Regions from separate parts of the Promicromonospora sp. NPDC110617 genome, predicted to be linked through region 3. Evidence: predicted binding sites of a transcription regulator. Region 3 holds the regulator's gene; each other region holds the start of a gene.

Region 1 (10,235 bases), on a different contig from region 3:
GCGGCTGCGGGCGGCTCGCTGAGGTAGGCGTCCAGCGCGGCAGCCCCCATGAGCATCGCCCGCCCGCGGTCGGTCAGGCGCCCGTGCCACTCGTGCAGCGTCGCCTCCAGGGGCTCCAGCCCGCCGGCCGCGCGGACCCGGCCGACCAGCGGGACGATCTGCTCCAGGAGGTACCCACCGCGCCGGAGCTGGTGGGTCAGCCGGGCGTCCCGCTGCGCGGCCTCGTCGTAGACCCGGTAGCCGGTCTGCGGATCGCGCCGTGGACGCACCAGGCCGGCCCGTTCCCAGGTGCGCAGGGTCGCGGGCCGGATCCGGAGCGCGGCGGCGAGCGGACCGATGAAGGTGTCGCCGGGTCGCGGGGCGTCCGGCGCCGTCCTTGCATCGGCAGAAGGGTTGGCACCTGCGTTGGCACCTGCGTTGGCACCGGTGCTGGTGGTGACCGTGGTGGCGCCGCGTCCGCGGTTCGCGTGGGTGTCCGTCCTCGCGAGGTCGAGCTCGCGCAGCGCGTCCTCGACGGCGCGGAGCGTCCGGCGGTCGTCCAGGAGCTGGGCGTGGCTCTCGTCGATCAGGCGGAACGCCTCGCCGGCCGCCCCGTCGTGCACGGCTCGCAGGATCGCGGCCGCCGTCCGGTGCCCGTGCCCGGGGACCAGGGCGAGGAACGCGCGCAGGGCGCGCGCGTGCTGAGGCGTGTAGGTCCGGTACCCGGACGGCGTGCGGACGGCGGCCGGGAGGATGCCGGCGTCCTCGTAGTTGCGGACCGCCTGCGTGGACAGACCGTGCTCCCGTGCCAGGTCGACGGGCCGCAGCCGATCGACGCTTTGAGGGTTGGGCCGCATCCACCTACCTGTTCCGGGCGTTCCTCTGGGCTTTGTTCCGGCGGGTGCCGGCCCCAGGTCTCAACCGAGACGTCAACGATACCGTTGAGGGAATGGTGAGAGACCTCGAGCACACCGTTCATCCCCTTGATGCCACTGCCGTCCTGCGCCTGTTCCCGGGCCGGCCGCGGATCCTCGCCCTGGGCGAACCCACCCATGGTGCGGGCGCGCTGCTGAGGCTGCGCAACGAGCTCTTCCGGCAGCTAGTCGAGCAGGAGGGCTACCGCACGATCGCCCTGGAGACCGACTGCCTCGCGGGGCAGGTCGTGGACGACTACGTCGCCACCGGCGAGGGCGATCTCGACGACGTCATGGCGCGTGGGTTCAGCCACGAGTGGGGTTCCTTCCCGGCCAACCGCGAGCTGGTGCGCTGGATGCGCGCCTGGAACGAGCGTGCTGACGGCGAGCATGCCGGCGATGCGGGTGCCCACATCGTTCGCGCCGGCGCGGAGGGCCGGCCCGATGCCGGACGGCTCCGGTTCGCGGGCTTCGACGGGCCGCTGGAGATCCACGCGGCCGCGAGCCCCCGGGCAGCGCTCACCGCCCTGTACGAGTACCTGTCCACACGTATTGACTCCGATCTGCTGCCGTGTGCCGCGGACGTGCTCGACCGGATGATCGGTGCGGACGCCCGCTGGACCGAACCCGCCGCCATGATGGACCCGGCGCGGTCCGTGGGTCAGTCCGCCGAGGCCAGGGAGCTGCGCCTGCTCGCCGACGACCTGGCGATGCTCCTCGACACGCACGCACCACAGCTCATCGCCACCTCCACGGCGCAGGAGTGGGACCGGGCGCGCCTGTACGGACGCACCGCGACCGGGCTGCTGCGCTACCACTTCTGGATGGCCGACCCCTCGCCCGCCCGCATGACCCGGCTGCTCGCGGTACGCGACGCGATGATGGCCGACAACCTGCTGGGGCTCGCCGAGCGGGGCCCTCTGCTGGTCAACGCGCACAACAGTCACCTGCAGCGGGGCATGAGCACGATGCGCATGTGGGACCATCCGCGGCTGGAGTGGTGGGGCGCCGGCGCCCTGGTGGGCGCTCGGCTGGGTGAGCGGTACGGGTTCCTGGCCTCGGCGGTCGGCACCATCCGGCACCAGAGCGTGGACGACGCGCCGTCGGACAGCATCGAAGGGCTGCTGTCCGCGCTGGGTGCGGACCGGTCCGTCGTCGACGCCCCGGGACTGGCCGCGCTGATCCCGGACCCGGTGGCGCGGGTGTCCCCGTGGTTCGGTTACGCGCCGCTGGACCCGGACCAGCTCGCCGACCTGGACGGGATCGTGTTTCTCCAGGACGTTCCTCAGGACGTTCCTGGGGAGTGATCCTGCGTCCGCGTGTCGGTCCGGTCGGATCGTCGGCCCAGGTGCCGCGGATCTGAGACCGATCCCCCGCCGGATTCGATGCTCACTATCTGCTCCTCGGGTGCCGAGTAGTGCCCTGACAGAGCCAGCTAACCCCTGTTGTTTGGCCGATTCTGTGTCCACTGCGCACCCGCTTCAGGAAAGCGGGTGCGCAGTGTGTGGCGCAAAAGTAGGAGTAGGATTACGCTACTACTCGTACTACTACGGGGGACGGCGGCGGTCTGAAATACGGACAGTCGAGACGACGACGTGAGCGGGGAACGACGTGCGAGACAGGGAACGGGTCTTCCAGGCGGCGGACGCACTGGCGGCCGAGGGTGCGGCGCTGACCGTGACGAACGTGCGCGAGCGAGCTGGCTGCTCCAACGCCACGGCGACGAAGTACCTGCGGGAGTGGCGTGACGCGAAGACCGCCGAGGACGACGCGCGCAGCGCGCTCCCGGACCTGCCCGCCGCGGTGAGCGCGCTGGCGGAGCGCGGTCTGGACGCCCTGTGGGGTGCGGCCGTCGAGGCGGCGCGGGCTGAGCACGAGGCGGCAGCAGCGGCGTCGGACGAGGCGCTGAGCGCCGTCGTCGGCGAGGCGGACGCCCTGGCGGCGCGCGTGGACGAGGCCGACGCCGAGCTCGCACAGTTCCGCGCCCTGCTGGAGACCGCGCGCGAGCAAGCGCGCTCGGTCCAGGACGAGCGCGACGCGGCCGAGGAGGCCCAGGCCGACGCCGCGGCGTCGGCCGCCCGGCTGCAGGGCGAGCTCGACGCCGCGCGGCGAGCGCTGGAAGCCGTGCGCGAGGAGCTCACCGAGGTGCGGGCGGGGGCTGCGGCCGCAGAACGTGCGCGGTCCGAGGCGGAGTCGGCGCGCGCACAGTCGGACGGTGCCGCCGTGGGCCTGCGCGAGTCCCTGACGGACGTGCGCGGAGCGCTGGAGGTCGCACGTGTCGACGTCGCGCAGGCGAACCGGGACCGGGCCGACGCCGAGGCCGCGCGCGCCGGCGCCGAGGCCTCCGTGGCCCGGCTGGAGGGCGAGCTCTCCGCGTCGCGGGACGCGCTGGAGTCCGCGCGCAGGCAGGCGGCGGAGGCCGAGCAGGCGCGCGCGGCTGCGATCGCCGGCCAGGCCCAGGCCGAGGGCACCGCTGCCGGGCTGCGGGAGGCGCTGAACGCGGCCGCCCGACGCGGCGACCCGTCCGGGACCGAGTCCGCCGTCGCGGCGCAGGCGGGGTGAAACAAGGGCGAAAGTGCGGTTGAAAACCGCCCCTGAGCACCAAGAACACCCGCAGTTCCCGGCGAGTGTCAGTGTCCGGTGCTGAGATGGCGGCATGAGCCTTCGAGGATTTTCCACCATCAACTACTGGGCCGACGACGTCGCCGCTGCCTCCGCCTGGTACACCGAGGTGCTCGGCGTCGAGCCCTACTTCCAGCGCTCCGGACCGGACGGCACGCCCGCCTATGCCGAGTTCCGGATCGGGGACAACGAGGCCGAGCTCGGGATCGTCAGCCGGGCCTACGCGCCCCCGGGGCTGCCCGACCAGCCCGGGGGCGCGCTCATGTACTGGCACGTCGACGACCTGGAGGGAACGGTGACCCGGCTCCTGGAGCTGGGCGCCACCGAGTACCAGCCCGTCACCCCGCGCGGCGACGGGGGCTTCGTCACCGCGGCGGTCGTCGACCCCTTCGGGAACGTGCTCGGCATCATGTACAACCCGCACTACGTCGACCAGTTCGGAGCGGCCGCCAAGGCCGGGTAGCACCCTCCGCCCCAAGAGTTGTCCACAGATTTCATCTTCGCCCAGCAGATCAAACACATGTTCGATAAGGTCGGAGGGTCGACACAGCAACGGAACAGGCGGGGGTGGCAGGAGATGGACTGCACGCCGGTGCCTCCACTCTCACCAGCTCCGGTGTGCGGTCCTCGTGCCCTCGAAACCGTGCTGAGCGAGCTGGACGTGCTCGCCGACGAGCTGGTGGCCTCAGCGGGCCCGGACGCGGTCGCCGGCATCGGCGAGTCCACCGGTACGGGTGGTATCGCGGTCCCCCGGCTCGTGGACGCCGCGCCGCGGCTGCGTGCACTCAGCGCCCGCCTGGACACGGTCCGACTGACCTGGCTGCCCGTGATCGAGGCCCGGCATCCCTGGCGGGCCACGGGTGCGCGGACCTTCTCGGCATGGCTCGCCAGAACGGAGAACGTCAGCACCACCACCGCCAACCGGGAGGCCCGCACCGGCCGGGTGCTGCGCGACCACCTGCCCACGACCCGCGCAGCGGCGCTCGCAGGCGGCATCGGCGTCGACCACGTCCGTGCCCTGGTGGACGTCGCACCGACGAGCGAAGCGCGCAAGGCGGCGCTGGCCGCGCCGATCGAGCCGGAGGAACTGCCGGAATCGTCCGTCGAGGCCCCGGAGGTGCCGGGCGACGGCGGGGATCGTGCCGAAGACACTGCGGATGACTCTGCGGATGACTCTGCGGATGAGACTGGCGCCGAGCTGGTTGACGACGCCGTCGACGACAAGGCTCCGGTCGATCTGGCCGCCACAGACGTCGACCTGGCGACGAACGGTGACTCCCGAACCGCTCCCCCGGTGATCACCGGCGAGGAATACCTGACCGGGCTCGCCGGTGCCTGCGACCCGGCACGCTTCCGTCGGGTGCTGAAGCGGTTCGGCCAGGTCGCGGACCCCGACGCGGACGACCGCGGCTACCGTCAGTCGACCGAACGGGAGCACCTCGAGGTCTCGCCGACGTTCGGGGGCTGGCACCTCAACGGCTTCCTGACCGACGAGCACGGGCACCTGCTGTCGACGGCGCTCAACGCGATGACGGGCGCTCCGGCCGCCGGCGACGACCGCACACCCACCCAGCGCCGGGCGCAGGCGCTCGCCGACCTGGCACGGGACGTCCTGGACAACGGCCGTGTCGGCTCGGGTGCCGCGGTGCGTCCGCACGTCCACGTCACCGTGTCCCTGACGGAGCTGCTGCGGAGCGGGCGGACGAACAGCTACGACGGACGGACCGGAGCCGAATCGTCGAATGCTGACGCGTCGAATGCCCGCCCGAGCCAGGTTCCTGACGCGTCCGGCTCGCGGCACGGGTCCGGCGTCACCGGGCCAGATCTCTCCGCCGTACCGCTGGCGGTGGCGGCGCGCTCCGTCCCGGCGACCTGACGGCGCTCACCTCTCAGCCCGCAACGTTCACCGGGGCGTCCACGACCGGAAGCGTCGTTCCGCGCGACCTCCTGCGCCGGCTCCTGTGCGACGCCGAGGTCACACGCGTCGTGTTCGGCGCCGACGGGACCGCGATCGACGTCGGACGCGCCCGGCGCACGGTGACCGGGCAGATGCGCAAGGCCGTGATCGCCCGTGACCAGCACTGCGTCTATCCCGGCTGCGACCAACCGCCCAGCCGGTGCGAGGTGCACCACGCGGTGCGGCACTGGGCCGACGGCGGCGAGACGTCCGTCGCGAACTCCGCACTCTTGTGCTGGCATCACCACACGCTCGTCGACACCACCGGGATCACGATGGCATGGGAACCGAGCGCGACACCGGACCAGCCGGGGCGATGGGGTTTCACCAGCCGCCATGGTCACCGGATCGAGTTGCCCTGGGCTCGGGACAGGGCAGCCTGATGACGGCTGCGAGCGGTCACGCCGCTAGGTTGCCTGAGTGACTTCCGCACCCGTGCCCGCCGTGCCTTCGAACCCAGTGCCCTCCAGCCCGGTGCCCTCGAACTCAGCGCCCTCACCTGCAGAGACCCCGCCTGCCGTGCCCCTGACCTCCGCGCCGGAGATCATCGGTGCCCTGCTCGACCTCACGGCCTGGGCCGTCTTCGACGTCGATCCGGAGGGGCGGATCCTCGCAGGGAACGACGAGTCCGGGAGCATGCAGCTCGTCGAGATCGCGCCCGACGGCACCCGAACGCAGCTCACGGCCCTGCCCTCGCGTTGCTCCGGCCGCTATGTGCCGGGCACTCGCCGCGTGGTGGTGCAGCACGACACCGGCGGCGACGAGCAGATGCAGCTCAGCCTCCTGGACATCGAAACCACCGACATCAAAGCCACCGATGTCGGGGCCACCGCGTCGCCCGCCGATCCACCCGCAGCCTCCTCCGCAGGCCTCTCTGTAGGTCTGCCCGCCGGCCGGCCCGCTCGTCTGCCCGCCACGCTCGCCGACCTGACTCCTCTGGTCCACGACCCCGCGTACAAGCACGACCTGGCCGACGTCTCCGCCGAGTCCGTGGTGTTCCTGACCAACCGGCGCGACGGCGTCGACTTCGACGTCGTGGTGCACGACTTGGCGACCGGCTCCGATACCACGCTGTACGACGGCGGCGGGTATCTCGTCGACGCCGTCGCCTCCCACGACCGGAGCTCCGTGGCGATCACCACCCTGAGCAGCCGGCCGCGCTCCACCCAGGTCCTCCTCGCCGGTGCGGCCGGTCCCGTCGCCGTCACGGCGGCCGACGAGGCGCTGGTCATGGCGTCGGACCACGACCGGGAGTACGCCGCCGTCGTCCGGGTGTGCCCCGCCGGCGCTCCCGGAGCGGACGGAGCCGACCGCACCGCGTGGGAGACCCTCGTCGAGGCCGACGACCACGACCTTGAGGTGGTCCTGTCCCTCGACGGCTCCGCGATGGTCCTGGGCCATCACCAGGACGGCGTCACCACCCTGGCTGTCCACGAGCACGACGGCACCCACCGCTGCGACGTCACGCTGCCCGACGACGGCGTGCCCACCATCATCTGGGCCCCGGACTCCTCACGGTTCGCCGTGCACCTGACCGCCTCCGGCGACCCTGGCTCGATCCACCTCGTCGACGCCGCCACCGGTACCGCTGACACCCTGGTCGACGGGCGCGCCCAGATCCCCGCTGGCCTGCCGATCTCGCTGCCCACGGTGCACCGCGTCCCCACCCCGGACGGCGAGCAGATCCCCTGCTTCGTGTACCGGCCGAAGGGCACGGCGATTCCCGGCACCAAGGATTCCGGCACCAAGGGTCCTGACGCCGAGAGTCCTGACCCCCAGAGCCCGGGCACCGGGGACAACGGCACCGCGAACGCCACCGGCACCATCGTCGTGGGCGCCTCCGTGGTCCTCGTGCACGGCGGACCCGAGGGAGAGGCGACTCGCCTGTTCTCCCCCGTCATCCAGGCACTCGCCGGCGCCGGATTCACCGTGCTGGTCCCGAACGTCCGCGGCTCGTCCGGCTACGGCAAACGCTGGGTCAGCCTGGACGACGTCGACAAGCGCCTCGACTCCGTGGCCGACCTCGCGGCCCTCCGCGCCTGGCTGCCCGAGCTCGGTCTCGACGTAGAGCGCAGCGCCCTCTGGGGCGGCTCCTACGGCGGCTACATGGTGCTCGCCGGCACGACCATGCAGCCTGACCTGTGGGCCGCCGGCGTCGACATCGTCGGCATGTCGTCCCTCGTGACCTTCCTCGAGAACACCTCCGAGTACCGCCGCGCCGCCCGCGAACGCGAGTACGGCAGCCTCGAGCACGACCGCGACTTCCTGGTCACCGCGTCCCCCATCACCTACCTCGACCAGCTCCGCGCGCCGCTCTTCGTGATCCACGGCGCCAACGATCCGCGGGTGCCGCTCTCCGAGGCGGAGCAGATCGCCGCGGCGCTCGCGGACCGCGGCATCCGTCACGAGCTGCGGGTCTACCACGACGAGGGGCACGGCCTGGCCAAGCGGGCGAACCGGAAGGACGCCTACCCGGCCGCGATCGAGTTCCTCACGGAGATCCTGGGCCGCTGAGCGGCCTGATCGCAGGCCGTCAGCCGGCGCACCGCGGCGCACGTGGCGCGCACGGCGGGGTCAGCGGGTCAGCATCAGCATCCCCGCGGGACAGCATCCCCGCAGGTCAGCGATACGGCGTGACAGCGATACGGCGTGACAGCGATACGGCGTGACTGCAACGCCGTGAGCCAGTCCTGCAGCGGAACAGCATGCAGCGGGGCAGCATGCGACGGGGCAGTCGTGATGCCAGGCGCCCGCGAGGCCGGGTCATCCCGGCTTCGGCGGGTCCGGGCGTGGACCCTGTGCTCCGCCCGGACCCGGGACTAGCCTCGGTGCGTGACCCGCGAGGAGCGCCGCCTGCGCCTGTCGATCGACGACCAGATCGAGAACCGGTACCTCGAGGTGCCGTTCGAGATACCGGCGGGGCGCGGCACCGACGCCCTGGAGGTCACCCTCGCGTACGACCGGGACGCCGCCGTCATCGACCTGGGGTGCTACGACCCCCAGCGGTGGCGCGGCTGGTCCGGCGGTGCCCGGTCGCGGTTCGCGATCACCCCGAACGCGAGTCCCGGCACCGCCTGGCGTGACGGGCAGGACCGGCAGGACCGGCGGGACCGGCGGGACCGGCGGGACCGGCGGGACCGGCAGGGCACCGCCACGCCCGGGTACGAGCCCGGCGAGATCGTCCCGGGCCGGTGGGCGGTGGTGCTCGGCCTGCACGGGATGCCGGCCGCACCGATCGACGTGACCGTCACGATCGCCACCGGGGCCGACGCCGGCCCGGTCGAGGACGAGCCGCCCGCGCCCGCCCCGCCGTCGGGCACCGGAGCCCTGTCTGCGACGTCCGGTTCAGCGGCAACCAGGTCGGGCCTTCCGGGCAGCACCGGCACCCGCGGCCGGACCCGGCTGGGGCGGGACCTGCCCGCGCCCGATGGGCTGACCTGGTTCGCGGGCGACCTGCACGCCCACACCACGCACTCGGACGGGACACTCAGCATCGCGCAGCTCGCGGCGGCCGCCGTCGGCCGGGGCCTGGACTTTCTCGCCGTGACCGACCACAACACGGTCTCCCATCACGCGCACCTGCCCGGGGTCGGCGCCGCGTACGACGTCTGCCTCCTGCCCGGGCAGGAGGTCACCACGCACGCGGGCCACGCCAATGCGTTCGGCGACATCGGCTGGGTGGACTTCCGCCGCCCGGCGGCGCAGTGGTTGTCCGACGTCGAGGAGCGCGGCGGCCTGCTGTCCGTGAACCATCCGCTCCAGGACGACTGCGGCTGGCAGTTCCCCCTGCGCACCGGGTTTCTGGAGCTGTGGCACATCTCGTGGTTCCTCGACCTGACCGCGACCGGACCGTGGGCCTATCTCCGGGGCTTCGGCGGCTCGGCCGATCGAGCGGGCGCCGGGTCAACCACCGAGCCAGCCGCCCAGTCGTCGGGAGCATTCGGGGTGTTGGGCGCCGGAGCAGCCCGACACCCCGTGTTCCTGGGCGGCAGCGACTTCCACACGCCCGACCAGGGCTTCCCGCCCGGCACGCCCACGACCTGGGTCGCCGCCGAGGACCGCACGCCCGAGGCGATCCTGGACGCCATCCGGCACGGCCGCACCGCGATCAGCCGGTTCCCGGGGCCGGGTGAGCCCGTCCTGGTCCGCGTGGGCGACGACCTGGTCGCGATCGACGCCGACGGCACGGTGCTGGTCGAGGGCCTGCCGGACGGCGGCACCGACCGCAGGCGGCGGGTCCATGGTGACCGCGTGACCTTCCCCGCGCCGGCCGAGCACGGCCCCTACCGCCTGGAGGCCGCCGACCGGACCCTGCTCGCGATCAGCGCGTGAGGGGCGCGTCGCCCGCTTCGCCGCCAGCCGCACCGCTGTCGCCGGCCGCACCGCCGTCGGCTGCTCCGCTCGCGGGAGCGTCGCCTGACGCTCCACCCACCGCCTCCGGCGCCGCCGGCAGGCGGATGAATCGCGACACCACCGTGCCGAGGACGAGCAGCGCGAACGGGTAGACGGACAGGTACACGCGGAACGCCTGTCCCGGGTCCGGTCCGGGGTCCGCGCCCGACCGGTAGCCGAACCACAGCGCGAGCGACGCCAGCGCCGCCGCCGTGATCAGGCCGTTGAGCCGGCCCAGCACGCCGAACGCGGCCAGGAACAGGCCGCTGCGGTGGGTGCCGTGGCGGGCGGCGTCGGCGTCGAGGACGCGGGCGATCACCAGGTCGTTCGTCGCCAGCACGCCCGAGTACCCGACGGCGACCGCGAGCCCG
Region 2 (10,235 bases), on a different contig from region 3:
CACGGTGACGGAGAGCGCGGCGGTCGAGGCTGAGGGGGCGGAGGGCTCCGACCAGGCAGCTCCTGCGGAACCCGAGGCGCCGAGGTCCGGGGCGGTCGCGTCGTGAGACGGCCGGCAGCGGGACTCATCGCGAGCCTGGCCGCGGCCGCCGTCGCGCTCACCCTTACCGCGTGCGGCGCCGTCACGGCCGGCCCGACGTCGGACGATGCTGCAAGCCCGCCGCCCCTGACCGGGTTCGCGGCGCGGTTCGTCGGGTCCAGCCACGAGCCGGCGCCCGAGGCGACCGTCCGTCCCACGCCGGGCACGTGGGACGACGTCGCCGTTCCCGCCGGCTACACGATCGTCGTGGTCGCCCGTGGCGACGACGCCGCGACGGCGACCCTCACGGACGCCGTCGAGCACTACGCCGCGGACCACGGGGCGGACCTGACCGTGCTGGCCGCGCGGAGCGACGACGAGGTCGAGCGGCGCATCGACGAGGCCGTGGCCACCGCGCCGGACCTCGTGGTCGGGGTCGGCGACGGTGTCGTGGACGTGTTCTCCCTCATCACGGCCCAGTACCTGGAGACCGACTTCCTGGTGGTCGGCGCGCAGCTCCCGGAACCGACCCACAACGTGACCGCCGTCGTCTGGCCGGGCGCGGAGTTCCGGGGAACGGGGCTGGGCAACGACGACGCCCACCCGGGCGCCGTCACGGCGAAACGTGCGCGCGCGGCCGTCGCCGCCGGGGCGGCGAGCGTGCTGCACGACCTGACGGGCATCGTCGTCGAGCTCGGTTAGGGTCGAGGCATGGCACGGCACCGGATCTTCGGCATGAGCTTCGCGAGCATCTACCCGCTCTACGTGCAGAAGGTGGAGCGCAAGGGCCACACCACGGCCGAGCTGGACCAGGTGCTCACCTGGCTCACGGGCTACGACGACGCCGGCCTGCGGCAGGCGATCGACAGCGGGGTGGACCTGGAGACCTTCTTCGCGCAGGCGCCCGCGATGAACCCGAACGTGTCCCTGATCAAGGGCGTCATCTGCGGGTACCGCGTCGAGGACATCGAGGACCCGCTGATGCAGCAGATCCGGTACATGGACAAGCTGGTCGACGAGCTGGCGCGCGGCAAGAAGATGACGTCGATCCTGCGCGGGAGCGAGACAGCCGGCATCTGAGGCGGGCGACGCAGGTTCGTCCTGCGCGCGGGCCTCGTGTGCCCGCGGCCCGTGATCCCTCTGTCGGTGACAGGCGGAGCCGCGTGGTGCGCGATGCGGTGACGGCACTGAGTCCTCGGCCGCTGCGTTGGTTGCCAGCTCCCGGCCGTGGTGCGATCCCGCCATGTCCCGATCCTTCCTGCCGAGGTGTGTCCGAGGCTTCTGAGGCGTGGCCCCTCGGGCAACAGTAGGCCGCGATCTTCCTCGGGAAGAGTTATCCACAGATTTGAAGTGGGCCTCGCGATGCGTATGAATGTTCGAGACAATGGTGTCAGGCGGACGGCGAGGGCAGGGGGTGGCATGGGTGGAGTCCACGAACGGGCAAGGACCTGAGGGCGGGCAACCAGCGGGCGGGGCTGCTGGCCCGGCGGGCGTGACCTCGTTGGAAGGTGTGCTGGATCTGATCGAGGCCGCTGTAGCGGAGCTGGCAGGCCTGGTCGCACCGGGCGTGCTCGATGGCTGGGGCGCCCCGTCAGTGACCAGGTTGATGCAAGCCCATACCCGGGTCCGGAAGGTGGTGGGTCGCCTGGAGGGTGTGCGGTTCACGGTGTTGCCCCGGATCGAGGACGACGGGTCGTGGCGCAGTGGTGGTATGTCGCGCACGTTCGCCTCGTGGTTGCGGTTGCGGGAGGGTGTGGCGGCCTCGACGGCCCGTAAGGACGTGGCTATGGCGCGTCGTCTGGCGCAGGCCTTGCCGGTGACGCGTGAGCGTCTGGTTGCGGGGATCCTGGGTGTGGATCATGCCCGGGTGATGTGCGAGGTAGCGCCGACGAGTCAGACGCGTCAGGACGCGTTGGCGTGGCTGATCGACACTCGCACCGGCGAGCCCACGTCACCGGAGGCGTTCGTGGACACGGTCGCGGTGGATCTGCCTGACCCGCAGGACGATCCGGACGGATCGGAGGTCAGGGACCGGATCACGAAGGTGTTGGAGACCGCGATCTCGGAGGGAACCGTGGTGACGGGTGAGGGTTTGGTCCTGCGGGAGGCGGGGGTGTTGAACGCGGACCAGTTCCGGGTGGTCGCGCGCCGGTTCGCCACGGTCATCGACCCGGACACGGACGAGGTGGAGGATGATCGGGCGGCCCGGGGTGAGTTCCTGGATGTGTCCAAGACGTTGGGCGGGTTTCATGTGGCGGGGTTCTTGACCGATGAGCACGGTCTGTTGTTGACGACGGCTTTGAATGCGGTGGTCGGTGCTCCGGCTGCGGGGGACTCCAGGACGCCGGGTCAGCGTCGTGCGCAGGGTCTGGCGGATGTGGCGCGTCTGGTGCTGGATGCGAACGTGGTCTCGCCGGGTGCGTTGATCCGGCCGCACCTGAGTGTCACGGTCTCGTGGTCGGAGCTGGTAGCCCAGGTCACTCGCACGCGTGAGGGCCTGTGCCTGACCTGCGGGCAGAGCGTCCCGGGCCGGCCTGCTGGTGGGTCGGTCCTGGGCGCGCCGGGTACTGGTGCTGGTCCGGTGATCGTGGCTGGTGCTGGTGCTGGTGCTGGTGCTGGTGGCGGTGCGGGTGCGGGTGGGCTGGGCGCGTCGGGTGTGTCGGGTTCGGGGTTGCTTGCGTCGGGTGGTGCGGTGTTCACGGAGTCTGGTTCTCGGGTGCCGTCGGGGTTGTTGCGTCGGTTGGCGTGTGACAGTGCGGTGACGCGGGTGGTGTTCGGGCCCGATGGTGCGGTGTTGGATGTGGGGCGTGCCCAGCGGACGGTGTCGGGGCAGATGCGGCGTGCGGTGATCGCCCGTGATGGGCGTTGTGTGTTTCCGGGGTGTGATCAGCCGCCGTCGCGGTGCGAGGTGCATCACGCGGTGACGCACTGGGCTGAGGGTGGTGCCACGTCGGTGGCGAACAGTGCGTTGTTGTGCTGGTTCCATCACCAGATGGTTGATGCGCGGGGGATCGCGATGTCCTGGCAGGGCAAGCCCGCGATCGCCAATGTCGGGGGTGTGTTGGTGGAGACGGGGTGGGTCTTCACGGACGCGCGGGGTCACCGCATCCGAGTGCCCGATTCCATCGACCCACCCGCCGACCCACCCATCGACCCACCCGCCGCATCGAGCGAGGCTGCCGACCTCGACGACCCGTCCGCCATGCCACCCGCGACGGCGGCCTAGCGGATGGCCTGGCCATGTCCTGGCTCGGCCCGCCTCGCGCCTTCGAGAAGCGTGCGAGGTCGGGACGAGCCAGAGCGACGCTCCTCAGCCCGCATCCGGGGTGAGCGCGTTGAAGACGACCTCGCGTTCGGCTCCTGTGGCGATGCGCCAGACGGCTTCGGCGAGGTCGTCGGGGTCGAGCACCGGCAGCGGAGCCGAGTCAGCAGCCAAACGGGCGGCCGAGTCAGAAACAGGGTCGGACGGCAGGTTGAGCGCCCGGTCGAGGGCGACCTCCCGCGCGTCCGGTTCATCGACCTTTGTGCTCGCCCCGCCCGCGGTCAGCATCCGGTGGATGTCGCCGCGTTCGATGAGACCGCCCACCACGAGCGAGCCCACGTGGACACCGTCGGGCGCGGCAGCCTCCGCGAGCGTCAGGGCGTAGGTGCGCAGGGCGGCCGAGGCCGGCGCGAACGGCCCGAGGAACGGCAACGGCACGACGGCGCTGAGCCCCGACACGTAGACGATCGCTCCGCTGCCGCGCTCGCGCATGCCTGGCAGCACCAGCCCGGCGAGCTCGACGGCGGGGTCCACCACCTGGGCGGCGGCGGCGCGGACGTCGTCGGCGCGCGTCTCGAGGATGCCGGTCGGGGCGGCCGCCGGGTTGTCGGCGCCGGGCCCGTGATAGACGACGTCGACGGGCCCGAGCTCGGCCTCGACCCAGTCGACCGCGCGGCGCAGGCCGCCGGGCCGGCGCACGTCCGCCGCGACGGCGACGGCGCGGACCCCGGCGGAGCGGAGGTCGTCCAGGTAACCGGGGTGACGGTCGGCGCTGCGGGAGACCAGACCGACCTGGTACCCCTCCTTGCCGAACCGCCGGGCCACCGACATGCCGAGGCCGGGCCCGGCGCCCAGGACCAGCAGGTTGGGGGGAGTGCTCATGCGTGTCTCCTCGTCGTCTCGCCGTCGAGCTGCCCCGACGTGACCGTTGGATACGGTGACGTCATCGATCCTCACGGCACCACGGACGTCTCGAAAGAAGGCACTTTCATGTCAGATGGGAACACCGGTGTGCCCCACCCCGACGCCCACATGGTCGCCGCCGCCGTCCGCGGCCTGCTGCCGGGACGCGTCCCGACGGAGGACTATGAGGCGTGCCCCGTCACGCACACGGTGCGGATGCTGGGCGACAAGTGGACGCTGCTCGTGCTGATGCTGCTCGCGGAACGTGCCCACCGGTTCAACGAGCTCCACCGGCGTGTCGACGGGATCAGCCAGCGGATGCTGACCCGCACCCTCCGCGCGCTGGAGGACGACGGACTGGTCGCCCGGACCGTCTTTCCCACCGTGCCGCCCGGGGTCGAGTACGACCTCACAGAGCGCGGCCGTGAGCTGCTGGTCCCGCTGTCGGCCCTGGCGGACTGGGTCGTGCGGGACCGGGCGGCATAGGCGGTTCGCGCTGCCTGCCCGCTCGCGCAGCCCGCTCCCGCCCGCCCGCACCGCACTTTCCGTACCTTTCTGTCACGTCTTGAGCGGCGGAATTCCGCCGATTAGCGTCACGTCGGACGCGCGACGGCGGCGTCGCGCCCGGAACGGAGGACGTGCTCATGACAGGTCCAGCGAACGGATTTCCCGTCGACCGGCGGTCGGTCCTGGCGGGCGCCGCCGGCGTCGCCGGCTCGCTGGTGGCGGGCCTCGCCCTGCCCGCCGCGACCGCCTCGGCGGCGGCCGCGGGAGCACCGGGTCGGACACCCGGGGGCACGCCGAGCGCCGGGGCGGCTGGAGGAGCAGCGCCCGATGAGGCGGCGTCGTCGGGCCAGCCCGCGGGCCGCTGTCCCGCGAACTGGCCCGACCCGGAGCCCTACGGCCTCGCGGACACGCGGCCGGACCTCTGGCCGCGCGACGACAACTCCTTCGTGCTGCCGCTGGAGCTGCGCCCGCGGGACCGGGAGCTCGGCCGGGTCTGGATCCGCGACACCTATGTGAACTGCTTCGTCGTCGACGGCAAGCCCGTCTACGTCGCCACGGGGACCACGCGGGTCCCGGGGCTCCCGGCGGCCGGTCCCTGGAACGACGGCATCTTCCTGTGGGTGGCCCCGTCGCTGCGCGGGCCGTGGCGGCTCGCCGACACGACGGCGATCCGGCCCGACGCCGCGCCGGGCGCCGAGAAGGGCAAGGTCTGGTCGCCCGAGTTCGTCGGCGAGAACCGGCCCGGCCGCACCGTCGTCGCCCCGTGGCAGGAGTACTGGGACGACCACGGCCAGTTCGGCAAGCGTGGCAACGCCTGGGCGCCGGAGGTGCACTACTTCCGCGGCACCTGGTACATCGTGGCCTGCATGGGCGACCACTCCACGAAGGTCGGCTCGTTCCTGCTGATCAGCGAGGGCGGCCCCGAGGGCCCGTACCGCCTGGCCGAGGGCAACGTCGACAAGCCCTTCGGCGACTCCTTCGTCGGCGGGCCGTCGTTCATCGCGCCCGGGGCGTACCACCACATCGACGGCAGCATCTACACCGAGGACGACGACGCCTGGCTGGTGCTGCACAACCATCTGTACGCACCGTTCCGGGACGACATGGAGGACATCGTCCCGACGACGGACCTGCCGCTGTTCCAGCAGACGCCGTACACGCCCGAGCCGTACCTGGAGGGTGCGTACGTGTTCAAGCACGGGGGCAAGTACTTCCTGGTGCACGCGGCCTGGGACCGCACGTCGACCAACGCGGACGGGACCACGCGGAACGCCTACGACACCCCGGGCGCCGGTCGGGTGCAGTACCAGTACGACGCCGTCGTCGCCGTCGCCGACCGGTTCGAGGGTCCGTACTCGGAGCGCTGGACCTCGGGGGTGGGCGCGGGCCACAACAACTTCTTCCTTGACCACCACGGCCAGCCCTGGGCGACGTTCTTCCGCAACCCGGCCGCCGGCTACTGGGCCGATCCGTCGCGGGTGGGCGAGGCGGCGGCCGCCGGCGTCGTCCGCCTGGAGTGGACGGGACCAGACGGCAACCGCCTGTACGTGGCCCGGCGCCCGGGTCGGTCCGCACACGACTGAACCACCCGCCCAGCCACAAACCCCGCCCAGCCACGAACCGTTGAGTGCTGGGTATTTGCGGGATCAGGCATTCAGATCACGCAAATACCCAGCACTCAACGGTTTGGGTTGTGCGGTTGAGGGTGGGTGGGGTCGGCGCGGGCGGGCTCAGCCCTGGCGGTCAGCCAGTGCCGTCTGGTACTCGTCGCGGATCGTGTCGCCGCCGCCCTTGGCCCACGCCGCAGCGGCGTCGGCCCAGGCGGTGACGGGCTTGCGCCCGGCGAGGATGTCGCCCTCCACGGAGGCGAGCTTCTCGCCGAGCTGGCCGCCCTTGCGGCTGGCCGTGTCGCTGAACAGGCCCTGCACCGGGTTGCGCACCGCGGTCGGCACGACGGCGGCCTGGGCGTCGTGCTCCGCCTGCGCCACGTCGGGGTCGCCGGCCTGGAAGTTCACCCAGGGGCCCTCGACCACGTACTTGAGCCCGAGCTGGATCTCGGTGCGGCCCTGGTCGGTGAGCACCGGGTCCGTGCCGTCGAGCTCGTGGTGCACGCCCTCGACGCCGTAGGTCCGGAAGAGGTGCTCCTCGGAGCCGAACGGTGCGGCGAGGTAGTTGATCAGGCTGAGCAGCGCCTCGACGCGGCCCTCGGACTTCTTGCTGATCGACGTGATGTTCTGGACGGGCGCGCCCAGGTGGATGCCCGCCATGCCGCCGCCCTCGGCGAGCGGGGGCGCCGCGACGGCGAGGCGGAAGTTCTCGTCGATCGGGTAGTTCGAGAAGTCGGGCCACGCGCTGAACGTGTCGTCGAGCATGCGGATGGTGCCGTTGACCAGCCAGGTCTTGCGCTGCGGCTGGGTGGCCGGCACGCCGTCCGGGTGCACGAGACCGTCCGCGACCAGACGCCGGCCGAGCTCCAGGGCCTCCTGCTGGCGCTCGTGCAGGTTCGCGCTGGTGAGCTTGCCGCCGTCCTCGGACCAGCCGTTCGGGATCTCGTACATCTGGCGCAGGTACCCCAGCGGCACGCGCCCGAGCGCCCAGGTGTTGCCGCCCGAGAGGTCCTTGCAGAGGTCGTAGAACTCCTCGGCGGTCGTCACCTGCGGGTCGATGCCCTCGGCCTCGAACCAGTCCTGGCGCGCGTAGAACACGGTGCTCTGCGCCGGCCCGCGGGGGACCGGAACGGCGAAGATCTTGCCGTTGTAGACGCAGGACTGCCAGCTCTCCGTCGGGATGTTCGCGAGGAACGGGTACTTCTTCACCGCGTCGCCCGAGAGGAACTCGGTCAGGTCGGTCGCCCGCTCCTCCAGCAGGCTCGGCAGACCGGGGACCTCGCCGGGGAACATCTCGAAGATGTCCGGCAGCCGGTCGCCGGCCACCGTCGTCTGGAACCGGTCGGAGTAGTCGCCGGCCGGTGTGAGCGCGATCGTCAGGGCGAACCCGAGCCGCTCGTGCAGCTCCTGCCAGTAGGCGTTGTTGTCCACCGACGGTGGCACCGGCGTGTTCGTCAGCCCGAAGATGCCGACGTCCTTGCCGTCGCCGACGGTCCCCTCCGTCACCTTCTGGGGGCTGGCCGGATACTTCAGCATGGTGTCGGGCACGCCGTCGGTGCCCTTGATGTCCATGGGCACGCCGTCGTACGGGACGTACGTCGGCAGGGCGACGGTGGCGCTGCCCGTCAGGGCACCGCCGCCGCGGCCTTCGTTGCTGCAGCCGGCGAGGCCGAGCACGGCGAACGCGCCGAGGCCCATACCTCCCATCAGCAGGCTGCGGCGGCTGATGTTCGTCTCCGTGAGCAAACGGTTCATGACTACTCCTCATCGAGCGGGGGAAGAAAAGAAAGCGAGCACAGCAGGATCGGGATGCCGGACGGCGCAGGCGGGTCAGCCCTTGACCGCGCCCGTGAGCATCCCCTTGGCGAAGTGGCGCTGCAGGAAGGGGTAGACCAGCAGCACCGGCACGATGGAGACCACGAGGATCGCCATCTGCAGCGACGTCTGGGGCGGCAGGGCGGCGGCGTCGATGCCCAGGTCCTGGGAGCCGAGCTGGGCGCCGTCGACCACGTAGGTGCGCAGCACGAGCTGCAGGGGCCACTTGCTCGCGTCCGACATGTAGAGCAGCGCGTTGAAGAACGCGTTCCAGTAGCCGACGCCGTAGAACAGGCCGACGACGGCGAGCACCGGCTTGGACAGCGGCAGGCCGATGCGCCAGAAGAGCTGCCACTCGGTGGCGCCGTCGATCCGCGCGGCGTCGATCACCTCGTTCGGAAGCTGCACGAAGAACGCGCGCACGACCACCACGTTGAAGGCCGAGACCGACGTCGGGATGATCAGCGCCCACAGCGTGTCCAGCAGGCCGAGCCGCTGGACCACGAGGTAGCTCGGGATGATCCCGGGGTTGAAGAGCAGGCTGATCAGCACCACGAGCAGCATCGCCCGGACGCCGAACGCGCCCTTGCGGCTCAGGGCCCAGCCGAGCGTCGTCGTCAGCGCGAGGCTCAGCGTGGTGCCGATGCCCGTGACGACGATGCTGATCCACAGCGCCTGCGTGACGACGCCGCCGGCGAAGATCATCTGGTAGGCGCTCAGGTCGATCCCGGTGGGCAGGAGCACGAAGCCGCCGGCCTCGGTGACCTGCTCCGGCGTGGCCAGGCTGGTGGAGATGATGCCGACGAACGGCAGGATCACCAGGGCGCAGGCGATCGTCAGGACGATGCCCTTGACGGTGCGCTCCATGAGGCCGGGCATCGCCACGCCGTCGATCACGGGGCGCGTGCGGCTGCGCGGCCGGCTGTCGTTCCTGTGGGGGCCCGGCGTGGTCGGGGGCTTGGCCGGGGCCGGTCCTGCGGTGGTGGTCGCGCTCATGCTCGGTACACCCCTTCCTCGCCGAAGGCGTGGGCGGTCTTGTTGGCGACGAGGACCAGGACCAGCCCGATCGCTCCCTTCACGAGGCCGACGGCGGCCGCGACGCCCCAGAACCCGCCCAGGACACCCTGGTTGTAGACGTAGGTGTCGAGCACGTCGGACACGCCGAGCCCGACCGCCTGCTGCTGGAGGATCAGCTGCTCGAACCCGACGCTCAGGGAGTCACCGAGCTTCAGGATGAGCAGCATGATGATGATCGGCCGCATGCCCGGCAGCGTGATGTGCCAGGTCTGGCGCCAGCGTGACGCGCCGTCGACGGCGGAGGCCTCGTACAGCGACTTGTCGATGCCGGCCAGCACCGCGAGGAACAGGATGGTGGCCCACCCGGTGTCCTTCCAGATCACCTGCGACGTGATGAGCGCGTAGAAGGCGTCGGAGTTGCCGATGATGTCGATGGGCTGCCAGCCGTGCGACCGCAGGAAGTTGTTGATCAGCCCGGCGCCGCCGAGGATCTGCTGGAACACCGCGACCACGATCACCCAGGACAGGAAGTGCGGCAGGTACAGGATCGACTGCACCCACTGGCGCACGCGGTTGGACACCAGGCTGTGCAGCAGCAGGGCCAGGATGATCGGCGCGGGGAAGACGAAGACCGTCTGCAGCAGCGTGATGACCAGGGTGTTGCGCAGCGCGGCCAGGAACTCGGGGTCGCCGGAGAACAGGATCTGGAAGTTCTCGAACCCGACCCAGAGGCTGCGCTCGATGCCGAGGTACGGCTGGTAGTCCTGGAAGGCGATGACGTTCCCGCCGAGGGCCAGGTACTGGAAGACGACGATGACCGCCATGCCGGGCAGCGCCAGCAGCAGCACCGCCCGGTCGCGGGCCAGCCGCCGCCACCACGGCAGAGGCCTGCGGATCTGCTGTGCTCCGCCGCCCTCTTCCGCCTCACCTCCTGCCGCGCGACGGCGGGAGGAGGCGCGTCCCGCTCGGGCCTCGTCGACCGCGGTCATCCCGCGGTCCCCGGCACGTCGCGGACGTGCGGCGCGTTGTCAGGCATGGTGTCGCTC
Region 3 (10,235 bases):
ATCGGCACCTCCCAGGTATTTCTGGAGCCGTTCCTGTTCACCGGCGGCGGCCCCAACAACGCGACCCTCACCATCCTCATGCTGATCTACGACTACGCGTTCGGCAGCAGCCTCGGCGGCAACTACGGGGCCGCCACCGCCCTGAGCCTCATGCTCGCCGGCGTCCTCGCCGTCCTGTCCGCGATCTACTTCCGCGTGACCCGACCCTGGAGCAGCTGACATGGCAGTCAAGAACTCAGCCGCGACGGCAGTCGCCGAACGGGGCATCGTCTCGTCCCACGACCGGCGGCGGGCGAGCGTGCGCGGCTCGCTCGGCGTGCTCCAGGGTGGCCTCCTGGTCACCCTGGTGCTCGCCGGGCTCGGGCCGATCCTCTGGCTCGCCAAGGCGGCCGTCACCCCGACGCAGGACACCCTGCGCCAGCCGCTCGGCCTCTTCCCGAACGGGATCGACTGGGCCAACCTCACCACCGCGTGGGGCCGCGCCGAGATCGACCACTACTTCGTCAACACGCTGATCCTCGCGGTGGGGGCCTGGTTCTTCCAGCTCCTGGTCGCGACGACGGGCGGCTACGTGCTGTCCGTGCTGCGGCCCCGGTACGGCAACCTGATCTTCGGCCTCGTGCTGGCGACGCTCTTCGTGCCGGCGGTCGTGCTGCTCGTCCCGCTGTACCTCACGATCCTCGACGTGCCGCTGCTGCACATCAGCCTGCTCAACACCTTCTGGGCGGTCTGGCTGCCGATGGGCGCCAGCGCGTTCAACGTGCTGCTCGTCAAACGGTTCTTCGACGGCCTGCCCCGCGAGGTCTTCGAGGCCGCGCGGGTCGACGGCGCCGGACCCTTCCGGCTCCTGTGGTCCGTCGTGCTGCCCATGTCCAAGCCCATCCTCGGCGTCGTCTCGGTGTTCGCCGTGATCGCCGCCTGGAAGGACTACCTCTGGCCGCTGCTGGTGCTGCCCGACCCGGACAACCAGCCGCTGTCCGTCCGCCTGCCCGCGATCGCGCCCTACCTGGAGCTCGACGTGTTCCTCGCGGCGCTCGCGATCTCGACGGTGCTGCCCATCGCACTGTTCCTGGCGTTCCAGCGCCTGTTCCTCAGCGGAGCGGGCCTGGGTGGGGCCGTGAAGGGGTAGCCGGGGACGGCGTCCGGCGGCGCTCGGACCTGTGGACGAGGCAGGGTGGATGTCGGTGGTCCGGCCTAGGATCGAGCGTGTGACCAGCCTTCCCGACGCACCCGCCGCAAGCACCGATTCCGCCGAGATTCCCGAGGTGGAGGAGCTGCTCGATCTCGCCGTCGGACAGCTCGGTGGCGGGCGCAGAGAGGGCCAGCACCGCATGGCCGTCGCGGTCGGCGAGGCGATCGACAAGGGCGAGCACCTGCTGGTGCAGGCGGGCACGGGTACGGGCAAGTCGCTCGGGTACCTGGTGCCCGCCGTCCGGCACGCCGTGGCCGCGCAGAGCAAGGTCATCATCTCCACCGCCACGCTCGCCCTGCAGCGGCAGGTCATCACGCGTGACCTGCCGCTCGTGGCGAAGGCCGTCGCGCCGGCGCTGCCGCGCGAGCCGCGCATCGCGCTGCTCAAGGGCTGGCACAACTACCTGTGCGTGCACAAGGTGGGCGGCGGCTACCCGGAGGACGAGACCACGCTCTTCGACCTGCCCGGCGGCGAGGACCACCCCAAGACGGAGGAGGCCTCGGGCGGGGCCGGCCGGTCACGGCGGAGGGACGACGGCGCCTCGCTCGCCGACCACGTCCGGCGCCTGCACGAGTGGGCGGGCGAGACCGAGACGGGCGACCGGGACGACCTCGTGCCGGGCGTCCCGGAGCGTGCCTGGCGCCAGGTGTCCGTCACGGCCATGGAGTGCCTGGGCGGCAAGTGCCCCATGCTCGCGGAGTGCTTCCCGGACAAGGCCCGGGCCGCCGCCCGCGAGGCGGACGTGGTGGTCACCAACCACGCGATGCTCGGCATCGCGGCGACGGGCAGCCCGGGTGTGCTGCCGGAGCACGACGTCGTGGTGGTCGACGAGGCGCACGAGCTCACCGACCGCGTGACGTCGTCGGCCACCGTGGATCTGTCCATGGCGTCGGTGGAGAGCGCGGCGCGGCTGGCCCGGCGGCACGCGGGCACCAACACCGACACCCTGGACGCGGCGGCGCAGAGCCTCGGCACCCTGCTGGTCACCGCGCCGGCCGAGCGGTTCCCGAGCGGCCTGCCGGACGAGCTGCGCCTGGCGGTCGGCGCGGTGCGGGACGCCGCGCGCGAGGTGCTGAGCACCCTCAAGCCCGAGGGCGGCAAGGGCGCGCCGGGCAAGGACGCGGGCCAGCCCGACCCGGGCCTGAAGATGGCCCAGGGCGCCATGCTCCAGCTCTTCGAGACGGCCGAGCGGATGGCGGCGCAGGACACGACCGCCGACGTGCTGTGGTGCTCGCGCCCGGACAACGGCTGGGGCGGGTTCGGCGACAACGTGACGCGCCTGCACGCCGCGCCGCTGCACGTGGCCGGCCTGATCCGTACGCACCTGCTGGGCGAGTCGACGGGCGTGTTCACCTCGGCGACGCTCGCGCTGGGCGGCACGTTCGACGCCGTGGCCGGGACGCTCGGCCTCAACGGTGCGGACGCCCCACCGTGGCAGGGTCTCGACGCGGGCAGCCCGTTCGACTACCCGAAGCAGGGCATCCTCTACATCGCGCGGCACCTGCCGGCCCCCGGCCGCGAGCCCACCACCGAGGCGCAGCTCGACGAGATCGCCGAGCTCATCACGGCCGCCGGCGGCCGCACGCTCGGCTTGTTCTCGTCCCGGCGCGCCGCGAACGCCGCCGCCGAGGCCATGCGGGAGCGGCTCGACTTCCCGATCCTCGCGCAGGGCGACGACCAGCTCCCGACCCTCGTGCGCGAGTTCGCGGAGGACCCGGCCACGTGCCTGTTCGGCACGCTGTCCCTGTGGCAGGGCGTCGACGTGCCGGGGCCGTCCAACCAGCTCGTGCTCATCGACCGCATCCCGTTCCCACGCCCGGACGACCCGGTCAAGGCGGCGCGCGCCCGCGCCGTCGAGCAGGCGGGCGGCAACGGGTTCATGGCGGTCTCGGCGCAGCACGCGGCGCTGCTGCTCGCGCAGGGCGCGGGACGCCTGGTGCGCAGCATGGACGACCGGGGCGTCGTGGCGGTCCTCGACCCGCGGCTCGCGACGGCGCGGTACGCGTCGTTCCTCACCCGGTCGATGCCCGGGTTCTGGCCCACCACCGACCCGAAGCTGGTCCGCGCCGCGCTCGCCAGGCTCGACACATAGCCTGAGGGCATGGCAGCCCCCTCCGACGTCACCGCAGCCCAGCCCGCCGGATCCCGCACCACCAAGATCGCCGTGGTGGGCGCGGGGGCCGTGGGATCGACGCTCGCCTTCGCGGCGCTGACCCGCGGCTCGGCCCGCACCATCGCCCTGCTCGACATCGATCGGCAGAAGGTCGACGCCGAGGTGCTGGACCTGCAGCACGGGCTGATGTTCACGTCCCAGGCGCACGTGATCGGCTCGGACGACCCGGCGGTGTGCGAGGGGGCCGACGTCGTGGTGGTCACGGCCGGCGCCAAGCAGAAGCCCGGACAGAGCCGCGTCGACCTCGCCGAGGCGACGATCGGGCTGATGCGCACCATCCTGCCGGGCCTGGTCGAGGTCGCGCCGGACGCGACCTACCTCATGGTGACCAACCCGGTGGACGTGGTGACCTACGCGGCCCTGAAGATCTCAGGCCTGCCGCGCGAGCGGCTCTTCGGCAGCGGCACCGTGCTCGACTCGTCACGGCTCCGCGTGGTGCTCGCGGAACGGTGCGGGGTGGCCGTCGGGAACGTGCACGCCTACATCGCCGGGGAGCACGGCGACTCCGAGATCGCGCTGTGGAGCTCCGCGTCGATCGGCGGCGTGCCGCTGCTCGACTGGGTGCCGGTCGGCGGCGCCGCGCCCCTGGACGCCGCGGTCCGCGCGGAGGTGCACCACGAGGTGGTCGACTCGGCCTACCGGATCATCGCGGGCAAGGGCGCCACGAACTACGCCGTGGGCCTGGCCGCGACCCGCATCATCGAGGCGGTGCTCAAGGACGAGCGTCGGATCATGCCGGTGTCCTCGCTGCTGGACGATTACCACGGCATCAGCGACGTCTGCCTGTCGGTGCCGTCCCTGGTGGACCGGCGAGGAGTCACCGACACGGTGCGCGTGCCGATGTCGGACGACGAGCTGGCCGGCCTGCGCGCGTCGGCGGAGAGCGTGCGCGCGGTGCAGAAGCGGTTCGGGTTCTAGGTCCCGACGCGCTCGACCAACGAGAACAGGCTCGACCAGCGACTGCTGGTCGAGCCTGTTCTCGTTGGTCGAGCCTGTCGAGACCTCAGAGGCTGCGCAGCACCGCGACGACGCGGCCCAGGATCTGCGCCTCGTCACCCGGGATGGGCTCGTAGGCCGGGTTCTGCGGCAGCAGCAGCACGTGCCCGTCGGTCTGCTTGAACGTCTTGACCGTGGCCTCGCCGTCGATCATGGCGGCGACGATCTCGCCCTGCTCGGCGACGTTCTGGCGGCGCACCACGACCCAGTCGCCGTCGCAGATCGCGGCGTCGACCATCGAGTCGCCCGCGACCTTGAGGAGGAACAGCTCGCCGTCACCCACGAGCTGGCGGGGGAGCGGGAAGACGTCCTCGACGACCTGCTCGGCGAGGATCGGCCCACCGGCCGCGATGCGACCGACGAGCGGCACGTACGACGGCGGCGGGGTGCTCGCGTCGTCCGGCACCGAACCGCCCCAGTGCACCTGGCCGCTACGCCGCGGCTCGGGCCAGTGGATCTCGCCGCGCGTCGGCTTCTCGACCTGCTCGGCCAGGGGCTCGACGAGCTCCATGGCGCGCGGCCGGTTGGGGTCGCGGCGCAGGAAGCCCTTCTTCTCCAGCATCTGGAGCTGGTGCTTGACGCTCGACGGGCTGGCCAGCCCGACGGCCTCGCCGATCTCGCGCATCGACGGCGGGTATCCGCGCGTCTCGAACGACTGCCGAATCGTGTCCAGCACAAGGCGCTGCCGCTCGGTGAGGCGGTCTGCCGGCGAGATCGCGTGCACGTCGGCGACCGCCCCGTCGCCCGGCGCGTCCAACGTGGCGACACCCGAGAGTGCCGTGTCGACGGCTCTCGTGTCGCTGGTCCCGTCCCGTCCCGTCATGCCCGTGCCCCTCCCGTTCCGACAAATGTTCTCCTGTGCGCTGCCCACTCTAGATCACAAATGTGCTCGGCTCAAACGAATGTTCGAGCGTGTCTCGACTTCTACGGTGTCCCGTGCTACACAATGGTACGAGCGTTCGACGAACGTGTGTATGACGGACAAGAGTTCGAGTCACCTTTCGAGGAGGGGCCATGGGGGACGTGATCCCGCTGCGGCAGTACACGTCGGCGTACGGGCCGGCGTATGCGACGGCGTCCGGATCGAGCACGGTCCGGGCCTACCGGCCGGGCACCGCATACACCCCGGGCCGGGCGTCCGCACCGCCCCGGCCCCGTCCGGCGGCTCACTCGTACGCGCCCCGCGGGCCGCGCACGGTCGCCGACCGGCTCGGGCTCGCCGGGCTGCGGCTCACGCGGCGCGGCCGGGTCGTGCTGGTGCTGCTGGCGATGCTCGTGATCGCCCCGATGGCGACGTGGGGAGCGACCGCCGTCGCCAGCGCGCCGGGCGAGCCCACCGAGGTCCGCGTGCACGCGGTGCAGCCGGGGGAGACGCTCTGGGGCTTCGCCGAGCAGGTCGCGAGGCCCGGGGAGGACGTGCGGCAGGCGGTCGCGCGTCTGCAGGACCTCAACGAGATGACGTCGGGCACCGTGCGCGTCGGCGAGCTCCTCCTGCTCCCGAAGGACTGACCGGAACGCCCTCGAAAAGTGGCCGGACGCCCCGACGAAGTGGACGGAGGCCACGATTCGCCGTCAAATGTTGCGGCGATGTTGCATGGGGGTGGTTTGCCCGCTTACGGTCGGGGCGCGACCGGATCTCTCCGGTCCGTGGCCGACCACGCAGGAGTCAGCATGCACTGCCCGTTCTGTCGCCACGCCGACTCGCGCGTGGTGGACTCGCGGACCGCCGACGACGGCCTGTCGATCCGGCGCAGGCGGCAGTGCCCGAACTGCAACCGGCGGTTCACCACCGTCGAGACGGCCAGCCTGTCGGTGGTCAAGCGGTCCGGCGCGACCGAGCCGTTCAGCCGCGACAAGGTCGCCGCGGGCGTGCGCAAGGCCTGCCAGGGCCGCCCTGTCAGCGACGACGACCTGGCCATCCTGGCGCAGCGGGTCGAGGAGACCCTGCGGAGCAACGGCAGCGCCGAGATCGACGCGTACGAGGTGGGCCTCGCGATCCTCGGCCCCCTGCGCGAGCTCGACGAGGTCGCCTACCTCCGGTTCGCGAGCGTCTACCAGTCGTTCGACTCGCTCGAGGACTTCGAGAGCGCCATCACCTCCCTGCGCGCGGAGCGCGCCGAGCGCGCTGCCGCCCAGGCCTAGCTGCGCCCCCGTCGCTGACGGGGTGAGAAAAGCGATTGGCACCTGGCGGCGCCGTGGGGCAGGCTGGGGCCGACGACGGACCCGATCGAGGGACCCCCGAAACAGGAGGAGGTGATCGGTGTGACGGACGAGAAGCCTGGTGCCGAGGAGGCAGTGGCTCAGGACGCTGAGGCGCCCAAGGCCGCGACCGCGCCGAGCGTGGACGCGAAGGCGCGGTTCAAGGAAGCGCTGGACCGGAAGAACGCCGCACGCGGCCGTTCTGCCGCCGGTGGCGAGAACACGGGTGCTGTGCACGGTTCGGAGACGACGGGCCCAGTCCAGAAGATGTTCCGCCGCAAGTCCGGCTGAGCCTGCTCGACCGAGGCCGCCGACCGGGTGTCTGACCTGGTCGGCGGCCTTTGCCGTGCGCGCCCCGGAGGTCTGACGACCGCCGCGCACGCGCCGGGATGCTCGTCCGGTCAGTCGGCACCGTGCACACCGAGCACGCCGGCCACCAGGGCGTCCCCGACCTCCGAGCGCATGTACAGGACCGACCGCCCATGGCGCGCACTGGTGAGCAGGCCCGCGTCCCGCAGCGCGCGCAGGTGCTGGTTGACGGCGGACGTGGTCACCCCGAGCCGTCCCGACAGCTCCGTCGACGACGCCGGCGTCGCCAGGACCGTGAGCAGGCCGGCACGTGTCGCGCCCACCAGCCCCGCGAGCGCTCTCGGCGAGCGGCGGGGCTCCGCCTGCCAGAGTGTCCCCACGCCGCGCGCGCCGTACATGATCACGGGCGGCTCGTCGGGCGAGATCGGGGTCGTCGCGCCCCGGGTGAACAGCGTCGGCACCAACGTGAGCCCTTCGCCCGTGGTGGGTCGGCGGAACCGGGCGTCGGAGCCCAGGCGCACGCGTACCACGCCGTCGACCAGCCGCACGCGGTCGCTGAGGTCGGCGAACATCGACGCCGTCCCGTAGGCGGAGATGACCTGTCCACGGTGCACGATGTCGGCCTGCAGCACGGCCCGCATGCGCGGCCACCAGGGCTCGAAGCAGGTGTGCCAGTACGTCCGCAGCGCTGTCGCGATGCGGTCACGGACCGTCCCGGGATCGCCGCGCAGCGGCGCCGGCAACGTGCCGGGATGGACGGCGCGCAGATCGTCGAGCATCCGCCCGACGGGCACGTCGTCGACGGCGGAGAGCTCGTCCCCGATCCGGGTGAGCGGGCTGTGCGGCCGGGGCGTGAGGTAGTCGGGCGTCCACAGCGCGGCGTTGGTCAGCGACCGGAGCACGGGCAGGTCCAGCTCCGAGCGCGCGCGTTCGGTGAGCTGGAGCCACGGCAGGTGGACCGGGTACCGGCCAGGGTCGCGGAACGTACGCAGGGACAGCGTCAGCTCGGTGAGCGGCGACACGGCGAACCGCACGTCGGCGACGTCCATACCGGCGAGCTCGTACTCGATCAGCCCGCCGGGACGTCCACGCTCCATGAAGCCGGAGGCTACATCAATTGCCCGAGGCACCGTCCGCGGCGGACAAAGGGGCGTGCAACAGACCTTCTTCCCACGCGACCGCGTCGCGCGCTCCCTGACGCTCAGCACCATGGCCTTCGCGTTGTCCAGCGGCGTCTTCTACACCGTGAGCGCGCTGTACTTCACCCGGGTGATCGGACTCGACGCCACGACGGTGGGTCTCGGTCTGGGTGTCGCCGGCGGTGTGGGCGTCCTGTCGGCCTACACCGCCGGACGGCTCTCGGACCGCGTCGGTGCCTACCGCGTCCAGGCCTGGACCACGGCCCTGAACGGGATCGCCATGCTCGCGTACACCCTCGCCGCGGACGCCGTCGTGTTCACGCTCGTCGCGTGCGTCGCCGTCGGCATGCGTTCCGCGAGCGGCTCGGCCAAGCAGGCGATTCTCGCCCGGTGGTACACCGGGCCGGAGCGGGTCGACGTCCGGGCCCGTCTCCGTGTCGTCACCAACGTCTTCATCGGCCTCGGCACGCTGGCCGGCGCGGCCGCGCTCCTCGCCGACACGCCCGCCGCCTACCAGGCCGCGATGCTCGCCGTCGGCCTGCTGCTGCTGGTGGCCACAGTCCCGCTCGCACGGCTCGGCCGCCGCGTGCCCGGGCTCGCCGCCACGATGTCCGAGCACACGATGTCCGAGCACACGGTGTCCGAGCACACGGTGTCCGAGCACGCCGTGGACGAGCAGCCGGCCGACGTCGGCCGCGGGCCGTCACCGCTCCGGGACCGCACCTACGTCGCGAGCGTGGCGTGCAACAGCGTCGTTGCCCTGCACTTCGGCCTCCAGACCGTCGGCGTCCCCCTCTGGGTCGCCACCACTGACGCGCCGAAGGCGATGGTCGCGGTGCTGCTCGTGCTGAACACCGTCATGGTGGCCTCGCTCCAGGTGCGCGCATCGCGCGGCACCCACGACGTGCGGCGGGCGGGGATCACGGTCCGGCGCGCGTCGTGGCTGCTCGCGGGTGCGTGCGTGCTGTACGCGCTGGCCGGGTACGGCGACCTCGTGACGGCCTGCGTCCTGCTCGTGGTCGCTGCGCTCGCCCATTCCGCTGGAGAGGTCCTGGGCGAGGCCGGCGGCTGGGGCATGGCGTTCGAGCTTGCCGATCCTCGCCACGCAGGGGCTTATCAGGGCCTCAGCCAGACCGGATACGCGCTCGCGTCGATGGTCGCCCCCGCGCTCGTCACGGCCACCGCCATCGCGCACGGAACCGTGGGCTGGCTCGGCCTGGCCGTCCTGTTCGTCGCCGCCGGTACCGGCGCTGCCGCCGTGGCCCGCAGCCATCGCACGCGCCCCGACGTCGTCCTCCGGCCGTAGCTCGTGACCGAGGGCCACGGACGCGGGCGTGGCCACGACCGTGCCCTGGCCTCCTCCGACCCGCGCGAACGAGCGGAGACGCTGGCGGCGGTGCGTGAGCACGCCAACGCGTCGCTCGCGCTGCACGACACCGACGACGAGTCGGCGCGGCGCGTGCCCGCCGTCCTGCACTCCCTGAGCCTGCTCGCCCGTCGAGCGGTGGGGCCCTCGCTCCAGCTGGAGGATCTCCGGCTCAGCGGCCGCTGGTCGCCGTGGCCGGGCGGGGCGCGGTCCGGCCCTGGAAGCGCCACCAGGTGCGCTGGATCACGAGACAGACCACCGCGCCGGCCACGATCATGGCGACGTTGATGGCGAACTGGGCCAGCGACCCCGTGGCTTCCTCCCCGACGCCGTAGGCGAGCGCGACGGCGGCGTTGCCCACGGCGGGCACGGTGGTCACCGAGATCAGGACGCCCACCAGCACGCCGGACCGGCCGGAGGTGAGCGAGATCATGCCGGCGGCTCCGGCGAGGGCGCCGACGATCCAGCTCAGGGCGTCGGGTGCCCAGATGAACGACGTCTGCGGGCGGTCGGCAAGGAGCGTGGCCTGGTCAGCCAGGCCCCAGGCCTGGAGCAGCAGGGCCATGAGCACGGACGCGCCGAAGCCCGCGCCGAAGCCCGCGGCCAGGGTCCCGACGGCGCGGCCGGCGCTGCGCCAGCGCCGGCCCACCAGCGCGACCGAGATCGCGGCGAGCGGGCCGAAGTCCGGCCCGACCACCATCGCGCCCACGACCAGGATCGGCTGGTCGAACAGGACGCCGATCATGCCGATGGTCGTGGCCAGCGCCATGAGCGCGAGATAGCCCAGGGACGTGCGGGACTCGGCCTCTGTGCGGTCGACCACCTCGTGCCAGACCAGCGCGTCCTCGGAGAGCCCCGGCG

Evidence for each region. The regulator LexA, encoded in region 3, represses DNA repair genes until DNA is damaged. The targets are predictions, from matches to a motif close to TCGAACANNTGTTCGA.
Region 1: the regulator LexA is predicted to act here: its motif matches at 4,028-4,043, upstream of ACZ7LE_RS20485 (DUF222 domain-containing protein).
Region 2: the regulator LexA is predicted to act here: its motif matches at 1,443-1,458, upstream of ACZ7LE_RS13335 (HNH endonuclease signature motif containing protein).

The regions. Positions count from the first base shown of each region.
Region 1 is NZ_JBVKBM010000003.1:601,706-611,940, forward strand. It holds gene ACZ7LE_RS20460 (RNA polymerase sigma factor) at 1-22, shown strand, start outside; gene ACZ7LE_RS20465 (TioE family transcriptional regulator) at 1-836, opposite strand, end outside; gene ACZ7LE_RS20470 (erythromycin esterase family protein) at 929-2,200, shown strand; gene ACZ7LE_RS20475 (DNA-binding protein) at 2,505-3,455, shown strand; gene ACZ7LE_RS20480 (VOC family protein) at 3,550-3,978, shown strand; gene ACZ7LE_RS20485 (DUF222 domain-containing protein) at 4,159-5,391, shown strand; gene ACZ7LE_RS20490 (HNH endonuclease signature motif containing protein) at 5,475-5,855, shown strand; gene ACZ7LE_RS20495 (S9 family peptidase) at 5,992-7,986, shown strand; gene ACZ7LE_RS20500 (CehA/McbA family metallohydrolase) at 8,305-9,804, shown strand; gene ACZ7LE_RS20505 (MFS transporter) at 9,794-10,235, opposite strand, start outside.
Region 2 is NZ_JBVKBM010000002.1:572,749-582,983, reverse strand. It holds gene ACZ7LE_RS13350 (DUF916 domain-containing protein) at 1-106, shown strand, start outside; gene ACZ7LE_RS13345 (BMP family ABC transporter substrate-binding protein) at 103-780, shown strand; gene ACZ7LE_RS13340 (DUF2200 domain-containing protein) at 790-1,158, shown strand; gene ACZ7LE_RS13335 (HNH endonuclease signature motif containing protein) at 1,589-3,304, shown strand; gene ACZ7LE_RS13330 (SDR family NAD(P)-dependent oxidoreductase) at 3,389-4,222, opposite strand; gene ACZ7LE_RS13325 (winged helix-turn-helix transcriptional regulator) at 4,331-4,729, shown strand; gene ACZ7LE_RS13320 (family 43 glycosylhydrolase) at 4,888-6,333, shown strand; gene ACZ7LE_RS13315 (type 2 periplasmic-binding domain-containing protein) at 6,481-8,112, opposite strand; gene ACZ7LE_RS13310 (carbohydrate ABC transporter permease) at 8,188-9,168, opposite strand; gene ACZ7LE_RS13305 (ABC transporter permease) at 9,165-10,178, opposite strand.
Region 3 is NZ_JBVKBM010000001.1:2,213,006-2,223,240, forward strand. It holds gene ACZ7LE_RS09720 (carbohydrate ABC transporter permease) at 1-219, shown strand, start outside; gene ACZ7LE_RS09725 (carbohydrate ABC transporter permease) at 221-1,129, shown strand; gene ACZ7LE_RS09730 (ATP-dependent DNA helicase) at 1,179-3,284, shown strand; gene ACZ7LE_RS09735 (L-lactate dehydrogenase) at 3,294-4,283, shown strand; gene lexA (transcriptional repressor LexA) at 4,369-5,184, opposite strand; gene ACZ7LE_RS09745 (LysM peptidoglycan-binding domain-containing protein) at 5,376-5,870, shown strand; gene nrdR (transcriptional regulator NrdR) at 6,033-6,503, shown strand; gene ACZ7LE_RS09755 (DUF5302 domain-containing protein) at 6,624-6,851, shown strand; gene ACZ7LE_RS09760 (ArsR/SmtB family transcription factor) at 6,962-7,966, opposite strand; gene ACZ7LE_RS09765 (MFS transporter) at 8,022-9,314, shown strand; gene ACZ7LE_RS09770 (DUF389 domain-containing protein) at 9,547-10,235, opposite strand, start outside.